One region of the Bombilactobacillus folatiphilus genome, then DNA from elsewhere that is predicted to be linked to it. Evidence: riboswitches for the same ligand, from Rfam matches in the RefSeq annotation. Region 1 holds a riboswitch; the other holds the start of a gene.

Region 1 (4,964 bases):
GCATAATAATGGCGCAGCAAATTGACTTCCGGAATATTATCTGCTGTTTGCACTTCCTGCAAATACTGCATCACCGTCTGAAAACCGACATTTTCTAGCTTTCGCAGTTCCGTTTTATCGCGCAACAATTTTTCCTGCTGCGAATTCGACCACTTCAACTGCGGCTTTTTGCGTTTCACACGGTAAATACGCCAGCGCAATTTTAATAATTTAAACCATAATTGTAATTTGGCCAACGGGTTCGAGATAATGCGCTGCATCTGCACTAATTGCTTGCGATTATAATGCCAAGCCAATTTAACATCGACATCATCCGTCTGAACTAATTGGTTAATCGCTGCCAACTCCAAGCTTTCCGTTTTTTCTAACAAATGACGTAAGACCTTTGGATCTGTACGTTCATTATCCAATTTTTGACTATTCAAAATCGTAATGACACGACTTAAGACTAAGGGATTCTGCGCATCATTCTCCTTTAATTCTTGAATCGCATAATTGACCATTTTCACGAGCTGATCATTGAATTCATTTAAGGAAAATGGATTCGTTTTCCCCGGTAATAAATAAGGCAAAACAATGGTCGGCACAATCAGGCTTAAGAGAATAATAATTTCGGCCATAAAAATCAAATCCGTTCGAAAAGGAATTAATTTACCATGACGCATGATTGGCAATGAGAATGCCATTGCTAAGGTAATCGTCCCATGAATGCCACTTAAAGCTACAATCCAACTAGACCGTCGATCACTGACATCAATTAATGGCAGTTTGACTAATTTAAACCGGATCCAAATCAAGCGCAAACCGATCATTAGACAGTAAATTAAGCTAGCCAGCAACAATAAAGATGAAAAATGCAAATTACTATAATCCGCTAAGGCCAACAAATTGCGCGGCAATGACACACCTAATAGCACGAACACAAAACCATTGAGCATGTTAGATAAAATTTCCCAAGTGGAAGTTAAGACCACTTGGTTAGACGATGAAGTGAGTCGTAATTGTCGTTGATAAATTCCAAAGACAACGCCTGCAGCCACTGCTGCCAAAATGCCTGACAAGTTTAATTCTTCAGCTACCAAATAGACAACAAACGGCGTCAAAACATTAAAAGGCACCGTAATCGCCGTTGCGTCAAACAAGTGACGCTGAAAAACGATTTGAATACTAACCAGACATAACCCTAACAAAACGCCAACAATCACACCGCCGACAAAGGTTGTAAGAAAAGTCCCGATACTGCCCAAAAGACTAAATTTACCAGTCACAAACGCACTCAACGCTAAATTGAGCGCAACTAAACCCGAAGCATCATTAAATAGAGATTCACTTTCCAAATTTTGCATAATCGGTTCGGGTACTTCCACATTAGACGTGATCGATGACACCGCAACCGCATCTGTCGGTGCCACAATCGCCACCAACGCAAAGGCTAGACTCAAAGGTAAGGCATTCCAAATCCAATGAATAAAGCCACCGCCAATTAAAATCGTTAACACGACTAAGATGACAGCTAACGATAACACATTGTGAAAATTATGCCGTAAACTGCGAAAATCAGTCTGTTGACCATCATTAAACATCAATGGCGCAATCACAATTAAAAAGAATAATTCTGGTTCTAAGTTAAAATGCGTAAATTCAGGCAACCACGATAAAAGAAAACCGATAATAATTTGATAGAAAGCTAACGGTATTTTCGGATAAATGGAGTAAATAATATTAGCGACAATCGTTGCCCCGACTAAAAGTAAACATGTGAAAAATAATGACACTGAATCCCCCTCTTCTATTTTAATTAAAAAAAAACAACACTAATCTTGATCTAAAAATTTATTTGCTTTGAATAACGCCATTGAAATAATCGGCACTAACACCACAGCAGCAATTAATTCAGGTACCCCATTTGTTCCGACAATACCCATAATGACCCCATTTAGTGCACCCAAACTGACTTTATACGACGCCGCCATTGTAGACGCATACATAAACCGCATCAAAACTAAAACTAAAATGGTATTCGTTAAGGAACCAACTGCCGCAGCGCTAATCATCGGTACTAACTTAGTCTTCATTTTATTACGCAATAAACGGTAAGTCCAACCAGCAAAGTAACCCACTAAAATCCGTGGCAATACAGAAATAATCGGATTGGTGAACACTAATGTATCAATGGGACTAGTTGGCGATGTGTAAGCACGTAACAGTGTACCTATACCCCAAATCAAGCCCACTAATGCTCCATCATTCGGGCTTAACACAATTGCCGCGATAATAACCGTAATGTGAATAATGGTAATATTGATTACTCCTAAAGGAATAAAACCAAAAAAAGGAGTCATTGATTGAATCAAAATAATTGCAATTAAAATGGCCCGAATTGCAATTTTATAAGCCTTACTCTTGTGCATTCTTCCACCTCATTCTTTTAAATCTCTAATATTACTATACCATTTTGGCAGATTAGCTAAAAATCTTTATCGGAATCTTTTTTCAAAAGATATTTCCCGGGAAATAATTAATCAGCATCCGCGTCCACTGAGATTATGCATTGACTTTTAGTGAAACTGGTCTAAAATTATTAGTAATTAATCAAAGAAGAGGTTGCTAAATTTATTATCGTAGCATTAGCGAAGTCGTGAAGGACTGATGAACTAATTGCCAAAGGAAATTTAGCCGAAACAATAATTAACTTCATTTAATTATTGTTGGGGTCAGATTGAATAAGTCTGAAACTGTCGCAATCGTTTAACAAGGTTGCGGAGTGCTATCTACGATCATCTCAGTTGACCTCTTTGCTTTTGGCAAAGAGGTTTTTTATCGTTGTTAGACTCCTCTCATACTAGGAGGATTTTATGTCAGAAACAAAATCTCAAGATCACGTGCAGCGTAATCTCAAAACCCGTCATGTTTCTATGATTGCGCTAGGTGGTTGTATCGGAACTGGTTTATTCATGACGTCGGGGTCCACCATTTCTAAAGCTGGTCCCGGTGGTGGTTTAGTTGCTTATTTAGCAATGGGGATTATGGTGTACTTTTTAATGACTAGTCTCGGTGAACTAGCGACCAACCTACCTGTTTCCGGTTCTTTTGCAACTTATAACGCTCGCTATGTGGATCCCGCCCTCGGATTTGCGATGGGTTGGAATTATTGGTTCAATTGGGCCATTACCGTAGCAGTAGATATTTCCACAGCAGCCATCTTAATTCAATACTGGCTACCACATACGCCAGGTTGGATTTGGAGCTTATTGATTTTAGTCATTATCTTTTTAATTAATGCTTTGAGTGTGTCAACTTTTGGCGAAACTGAATACTGGTTATCTTTAATCAAAATCGTGACCGTCATTATTTTCTTGATTATTGGTTTTGCCATGATTTTTGGTATTATGTATCATCCAGCAGTTGGTTTTAAAAATTTCACCTATAAAAAAGCTCCTTTTGTCGGCGGTTTCCCTGCTATCTTGAATGTCTTTTTGATTGCTGGTTTTTCCTTTCAAGGAACCGAATTAATTGGCGTTACTGCGGGTGAATCAGAAGATCCGCAAAAAGCAGTCCCTAAGGCCATCAAAGAAGTTTTCTGGCGCATTTTATTATTTTATATCCTATCTATTGTCGTCATCGCTGCGTTAATTCCTTACACCAGTAAAAATCTCTTGAGTGCTGCTAACGGTAATATCGCCGTTTCACCATTTACACTCGTCTTCAAGCGAGCGGGCTTGGCTTTTGCCGCTAGTTTAATCAACGCAGTTGTTTTAACTTCCGTTTTATCATCTGCCAATTCTGGTGCCTACGCCTCGACGCGCATGTTGTATGCCTTAGCCCATGATCATTATGCTCCGAAAGCTTTTGGCAGGACTACTAAGGCTGGGATTCCGCTATTGTCCTTAATCACGACGATGGCCGTAGCTTTGATTACGTTTGCCACCAGTATTTTTGGTGAAAAAATTTATATGTGGTTAGTGGCTGCTTCTGGCTTAACCGGTTTTATCGCTTGGGTGGGCATTGCGTTGAGTCATTATCGTTTTCGTAAAGCTTTCGTCTTGCAAGGTCATCAACTTAGCGAATTAAAATATCACGCTAAACTCTTTCCTTTAGGACCAATCATTGCACTCATTTTATGTATCATCGTAATCGGTGGACAAAATATTGAAGCATTTGTTAAATGGGATTGGCAACAAATTGGGATTACTTATATCAGTGTTCCATTAGTACTCATCTTATATTTTGGTTACAAGTGGAAGCATCATACCAAAATTATTCCGCTAGATCAGGTTGATGTGTCCAGTGAGAAATAATCTATTTGACATTTAAAACTGGTTCCAGTATGTTGTAAGCAATACGTTACGGGGGAATTTTATGCAAGCATATGAAGAAACTCAAGTTGCTGGATTAAGCAAATTCACTTCTTTGGTTTACCTATATACTGGTTTAGGAATTGTTTTTTGGTTAGCTGCCGCGTTTGCTTTAGCCAAAAATCAGGCGATTTCCATGCCGATTTTAAGCTGGATGACTAATCATCCAATTATGTCATCAATCGTAATCATTGTTGTGGCGATGATTTTATTAAGTTTGTGTCGGTCATTTGTTCAAAGTTCCTATTTATTGACCTTTGTCTGTTACTTGGCCTTTCTCGGTGTCTTTTCGATTTTAGGTGTTCCCATCTTTTTCACTTATTCTGCAAAAAGCATCACACAAGCATTAATTTTAACATCGGTTATTTTCTTCGTCATGGCAGGATATGGTTATCTCACCAAAACAGATCTCTCTAGATGGAGCAGGACTTTAATCATTGGTTTAGTAGCCATCTTGGCAGTTTCTCTGATTGATGTCTTCTTGCTGAAAAGTCCACTCATTGCTTTGATTGTCAATATTGTCACCATTATTATTTTTATGGGTTACATTGCTTATGATTCGCAAAATTTAAAACGAATTTATACAGCCAGTCAGGGTCAAAATTTAGG
Region 2 (4,964 bases), 430 kb from region 1:
GGTGAAAGTTAGTTGCGGATCAAGTTCAGGTAGCGGTTGGTTGATTAATTCGGTAGCGTTAACATTAGTCAAACCGATCTTGGGTAAAGCAAAACTAACCGGCGAAATTTCGACGCCAAAAGCAGGGACTTGCGGAGCTAAATCAGGATAACGTTTGACTTGTAATGTTTGTTGCGGTGTTTGTACCTGAAATTGGTCTAGATGGTTTTGGTCAGCTAAATAGCGCGCTACTGTGCGCAAACCATTGCCGCACATGGAAGCTTGGGAACCGTCCGCATTGAACACCCGCATTTGGGCTATTGCCTCAGGATCGCTAGGTTGATCAATGACTAATAAACCGTCAACTAAGCCGAAATTGGGCGCTTGGGCTAAGTTTTGAACCAGCTGTGCTAGTTGCGTGGATGTGAGTGGTTGCTGCAATTGTGTTTGGTCTAACAAGAAGAATTGGTTCAAGGAACCATGAACTTTTAATAATTGCATCTTCATTACTCCTCATGAAAAAAAGTATGATAAATAGCTTGGACAGCCTTAGGGGCATCAGCCTGTTTGGTGCCCAGCATAATGGAAATTCTCGATGCGCCTTGGTTAATCATGTGTAAGCCAATCTGATTTTGAGCCAAAGAATCAATAATTTTTTGGACAACCCCGACTTTATTGGCCATGCCTTCGCCAACCACCATCAAAATGGCGTAATCATCAATCCATTCTAACTGATCTGGTTGCAAAGTAGCTTGAATTTCTTGGCACATGGCTTGCTTAATAGCTGGTGTAAATTGTCGCCGATCAAAAATGACGGTCAAATCGTCAATTCCGGAGGGCATATGCTCATAAGAAATCTGATATTTATAAAAAATTTTTAATAATTGTAGTGTAAATCCAACTTGCTTATTTAACAAGTAGCGGTGCAAATATAAGGCTGCAAAATGATTGTCGCTGGCAACACCGGTAACAATTTGGTGAGGCTGCAACTGTTGTTGCGGCACAATCATGGTTCCTGGTAACTGCGGTTGATTGGTATTTTTGATATTAATCGGAATCTGACCTTGAATGGTCGGAATTAGCGCTTCGTCATGAAAAACTGAAAAACCAGCGTAAGATAATTCTCGTAATTCACGATAGGTCATTTTTTTGATCGGTTGCGGTTGTGCAACGATACGTGGATCAGCGGCGTAAACTGCGTTAACGTCAGTGAAATTTTCATAGAGTTGTGCGTTGAGCCCCTTGGCTAAAATAGCGCCAGTAATGTCCGAACCACCGCGTGAAAAAGTGGCGATGTGCTGGTGCGATGTCAGACCGTAAAAGCCAGGCACTATGTAAAAAGTGTGGGGCTGGACAGTTAGTTGCCGCAATTTAGCATAAGTTTCAGGCAAAATTTCCGCGTCGTTGGGTTGATCGGTCACGGTTAAGCCAATAGTTTGCGGATCCCAAAATTGGGCGGTGTAACCTAACTTTTGAAGCACGAATGTGAGTAATTGTGCGTTTAATTTTTCTCCATGAGCCTTAAATGCAGCCAAGAGATACGCGTCAGATGGGTAATTGGTCGTTGCTAAGGCGGTTAACTGCGTTAATAGCGGTTGCAAATCAGCAGCAGTTAAGGCAAAATTTTGACCAATTTCGGCGTAACGTTGCCAAATGGTCTGAATAATTGCGTTAGGATTTTGATGCGCTAAGATGGTCTGCGCGTATTGAATTAAGAGATCAGTCACCTTGGTGTCGTGAGTAAATCGCTTGCCCGGTGCCGAAGTCACAATGACCTGCCGTTTTGGATCATCTGTAATAATTTTAATAATTTTATCGAATTGTTCCCCGGTCGCTAGTGAACTGCCACCAAATTTTACCACTTTCATAATTCACCATTTCCTTTCGCAAAAATCAGCCAAGCACTAATTTTAGCAAAAATAAAATCAATTAATTTGCATTCTAACATTTATTTTTTAATCTGCAACTGTTTGATTTTTAATTCAAAATTGATTTAAATTAAAATACCTTGACAAGAAATAGAATTAATTATAAGATTTGGACTATCGAAGAGGTCGCAGCGGCCATGATTACCGATTGGAGTTTGTCAACTGAGAACGTCGGGAAAGGGAATGCTGCCGAAGTATTAATCTATTGACAAAAGATTAATGACTGGGACGTGATTGAATAAATCACGGACTGTCGTAGATCAATCTACGGAGCGCTTTCGACAAATTAAACTCAACTAATAAAGTGATGGGTTCTTTTGTTCGATTGCGGACGAAGGAACCTTTTTTAGTTGGAGGCTTAATTTTGCACATGAAAATTAACGTGAATGAACAAGGACATTTAACTATTGGTGGCTGTGATGCGCTTGAGTTGGCGCAAAATTATGAAACCCCCTTGGTTGTCTATGATGTAGCGCAAATTCGTCAACAATTACGCAGTTATCAGGAGGCTTTTAAGCAGCAACAAATTTCAGCAGTAGTGAGTTATGCCAGCAAGGCCTTTTGTGCCAAGGCGATTTACCAAGTCGTCCAACAAGAAGGTGCCCATGTAGATGTGGTTTCTGCTGGTGAGTTGGCCACGGCGTTAGCAGCGGGTTTTGATCCGCAAAATATTAGTTATCATGGCAATAATAAATCTTTGGCTGAGTTAGATTTTGCGATTGCCCAACAAGTTGGTGTGCTTGTGGTGGATAATTTTTATGAATTAACTTTGTTGCAAAGCTTATTGCATTACAAATATCCACGCCAAACGATTCAAGTGATGTTGCGCATTACACCGGGGATTTCGGCGCATACGCATGAGTACGATCAAACGGGTCAAATTGATAGTAAGTTTGGTTTTGATGTGAATTCAGGTCAAGCTGAAAAAGCACTGCAACAGGTTTTACAAAATCCACAGTTAGATTTAATCGGCATTCATGCGCATATTGGTTCGCAAATCATGGCAGTGGCGGGATTTGAATTATTAGTCGCTAAATTATGTCAGTTAGCGCATGCTTGGCAGCAAAAATATCACTTTGAAACGAAAATTTTGAATTTGGGTGGCGGTTTTGGTATTCGTTATACCGATTCGGACGAGCCGTTGACAGCACAACAATTTGTTGAAGCGATAGTTCAGACTTTGCGTAAAGAATGGGTTAACTCAGATTCCGAGTTGCCACAGGTTTGGATTGAACCGGGGCGTGCAATTGTCGGTAATGCAGGTGTTAGTTTGTATACGATTGGTTCGAAAAAAACAATTCCCCATGTGCGCACCTTTTTGACTGTGGATGGTGGCATGGGTGATAACATTCGTCCAGCTTTATATCAAGCACAATATGAGGCGGTGTTAGCACGAGCGCCGCTAGCTGCTGCTGAACAAACCGTTACAGTGGCGGGACGTTATTGTGAGTCAGGGGATGTGTTAATTTCACAACAGGCTTTGCCCGCAACACAACCTGGCGATATTTTGGCTGTATTGGCGACTGGAGCTTACGGCTATTCCATGGCATCAAATTATAATCGGATTGGCCGACCGGCTGTCGTTTTTGCAGAAGAAGGTCAGGGTCAAATAGTAGTTGCACGTGAAGAAATTGTAGACTTGATGCATTTGGATCAAGATTATGTCAAAGAAAACGAGTGAAAAATAATGAATACACAAGAAATTATTAAGTTTATTAGTGAAGCACCTAAGAAAACGCCTGTGAAAGTTTTTGTGAAAGGGCAGTTGGATCAACTTCAAGACACTGAGCCATTAGAAACTTATTTTGGCGATCAAGCAGGTGTGGCATTTGGTGATTGGGCAGATGTACAAACTTTTTTGCAAGCCAATCAGCAATTGATTAGTGATTATCATTTGGAAGTACAAGCGCGCAATTCTGCTGTTCCGTTATTAGATACGAAAGATGTATCTGCTCGAATTGAGCCGGGAGCGTTAATTCGTCAGGAAGTGACGATTGGTCAAAATGCGGTAGTCATGATGGGTGCCGTGATTAATATTGGCACACAAATTGGTTCAGATACGATGATTGATATGGGGGCTGTTATCGGTGGTCGAGCACAAATTGGTGCGCGGGTGCATGTGGGCGCGAATGCAGTGGTGGCTGGGGTGATTGAACCAGCTTCCGCGCAACCGGTGGTGATTGGTGATGACGTTTTGATTGGCGCGAATGCGGTCATTTTAGAAGGTGTCCAAGTGGGAGCAGGTGCCGTCGTTGCAGCAGGTGCGATTGTGACCGAAGATGTATCGCCCAAAAATGTTGTCGGAGGTGTCCCCGCCAAAGTTTTAAAACGTGTTGATGAGCAAACGACGCAAAAGATTGGTTTAGAACAAGATTTACGAAAGTTGTGATAGTCGATGTTTAATAAGAAAGAAGACTTAATTCAAGTACGCCGGCATCTTCATCAAATTCCTGAATTAGCGCTACAAGAGCAAGAAACGGCAAGCTATTTACGCCAATTGATTGCCCAGTTGCCACAAGACTATTTAATAGTAGAAACAGTTCCAAAATTACCTACAGCCATTTTAGTGCGGGTGCAAGGAATAAAGCCCAAACGCACAATTGGTTATCGGGCAGATATGGATGCTTTACCTGTACAAGAATCATCAAGTTGTCAGTATGGTTCACAACATGCAGGCGTGATGCATGCTTGCGGACATGATTTTCATTTAACGATTGCCTTAGCTGTGTTGGCATATTTTGCACAGCATCAACCGGTGGATAACTTAGTTTTCTTTTTTCAACCGGCTGAAGAAAGTCAAAGTGGCGCGAAAATTGCCTATCAAGAACAAGCTTTTACTGGGGCATTTCAAGTCGATGAATTTTATGCATTACATGTCAAAGATGACCTACCCGTAGGCAAGATTGGTTGTCGTGTCGGAACGTTGTTTGCGGGCACCACAGAAGTGAATGTAGATGTTTGCGGCGTAGGTGGACATGCGGCAGCACCTCAAAGAGCTCGGGATGTCATTGTTGCGGCGGCACAATTTGTGACACAAGTTCAGACGATTATAGCCCG

Evidence for each region. Region 1 has a riboswitch for lysine ahead of MOO45_RS00190 (amino acid permease). Riboswitches for the same ligand answer to the same signal wherever they lie in the genome.
Region 2: it holds a riboswitch for lysine, as region 1 does, so the genes downstream of both, lysA (diaminopimelate decarboxylase) here and MOO45_RS00190 (amino acid permease) in region 1, are expected to answer to the same signal.

Annotation. Positions count from the first base shown of each region.
Region 1 covers NZ_CP093366.1:40,123-45,086, reverse strand. Annotated here, with positions in the region: gene MOO45_RS00200 (cation:proton antiporter) at 1-1,775, opposite strand, end outside; gene MOO45_RS00195 (ECF transporter S component) at 1,815-2,411, opposite strand; lysine riboswitch at 2,591-2,778, shown strand; gene MOO45_RS00190 (amino acid permease) at 2,856-4,298, shown strand; gene MOO45_RS00185 (Bax inhibitor-1/YccA family protein) at 4,360-4,964, shown strand, end outside.
Region 2 covers NZ_CP093366.1:470,538-475,501, forward strand. Annotated here, with positions in the region: gene dapF (diaminopimelate epimerase) at 1-486, opposite strand, end outside; gene MOO45_RS02385 (aspartate kinase) at 486-1,847, opposite strand; lysine riboswitch at 2,020-2,193, shown strand; gene lysA (diaminopimelate decarboxylase) at 2,278-3,588, shown strand; gene dapD (2,3,4,5-tetrahydropyridine-2,6-dicarboxylate N-acetyltransferase) at 3,595-4,296, shown strand; gene MOO45_RS02400 (N-acetyldiaminopimelate deacetylase) at 4,303-4,964, shown strand, end outside.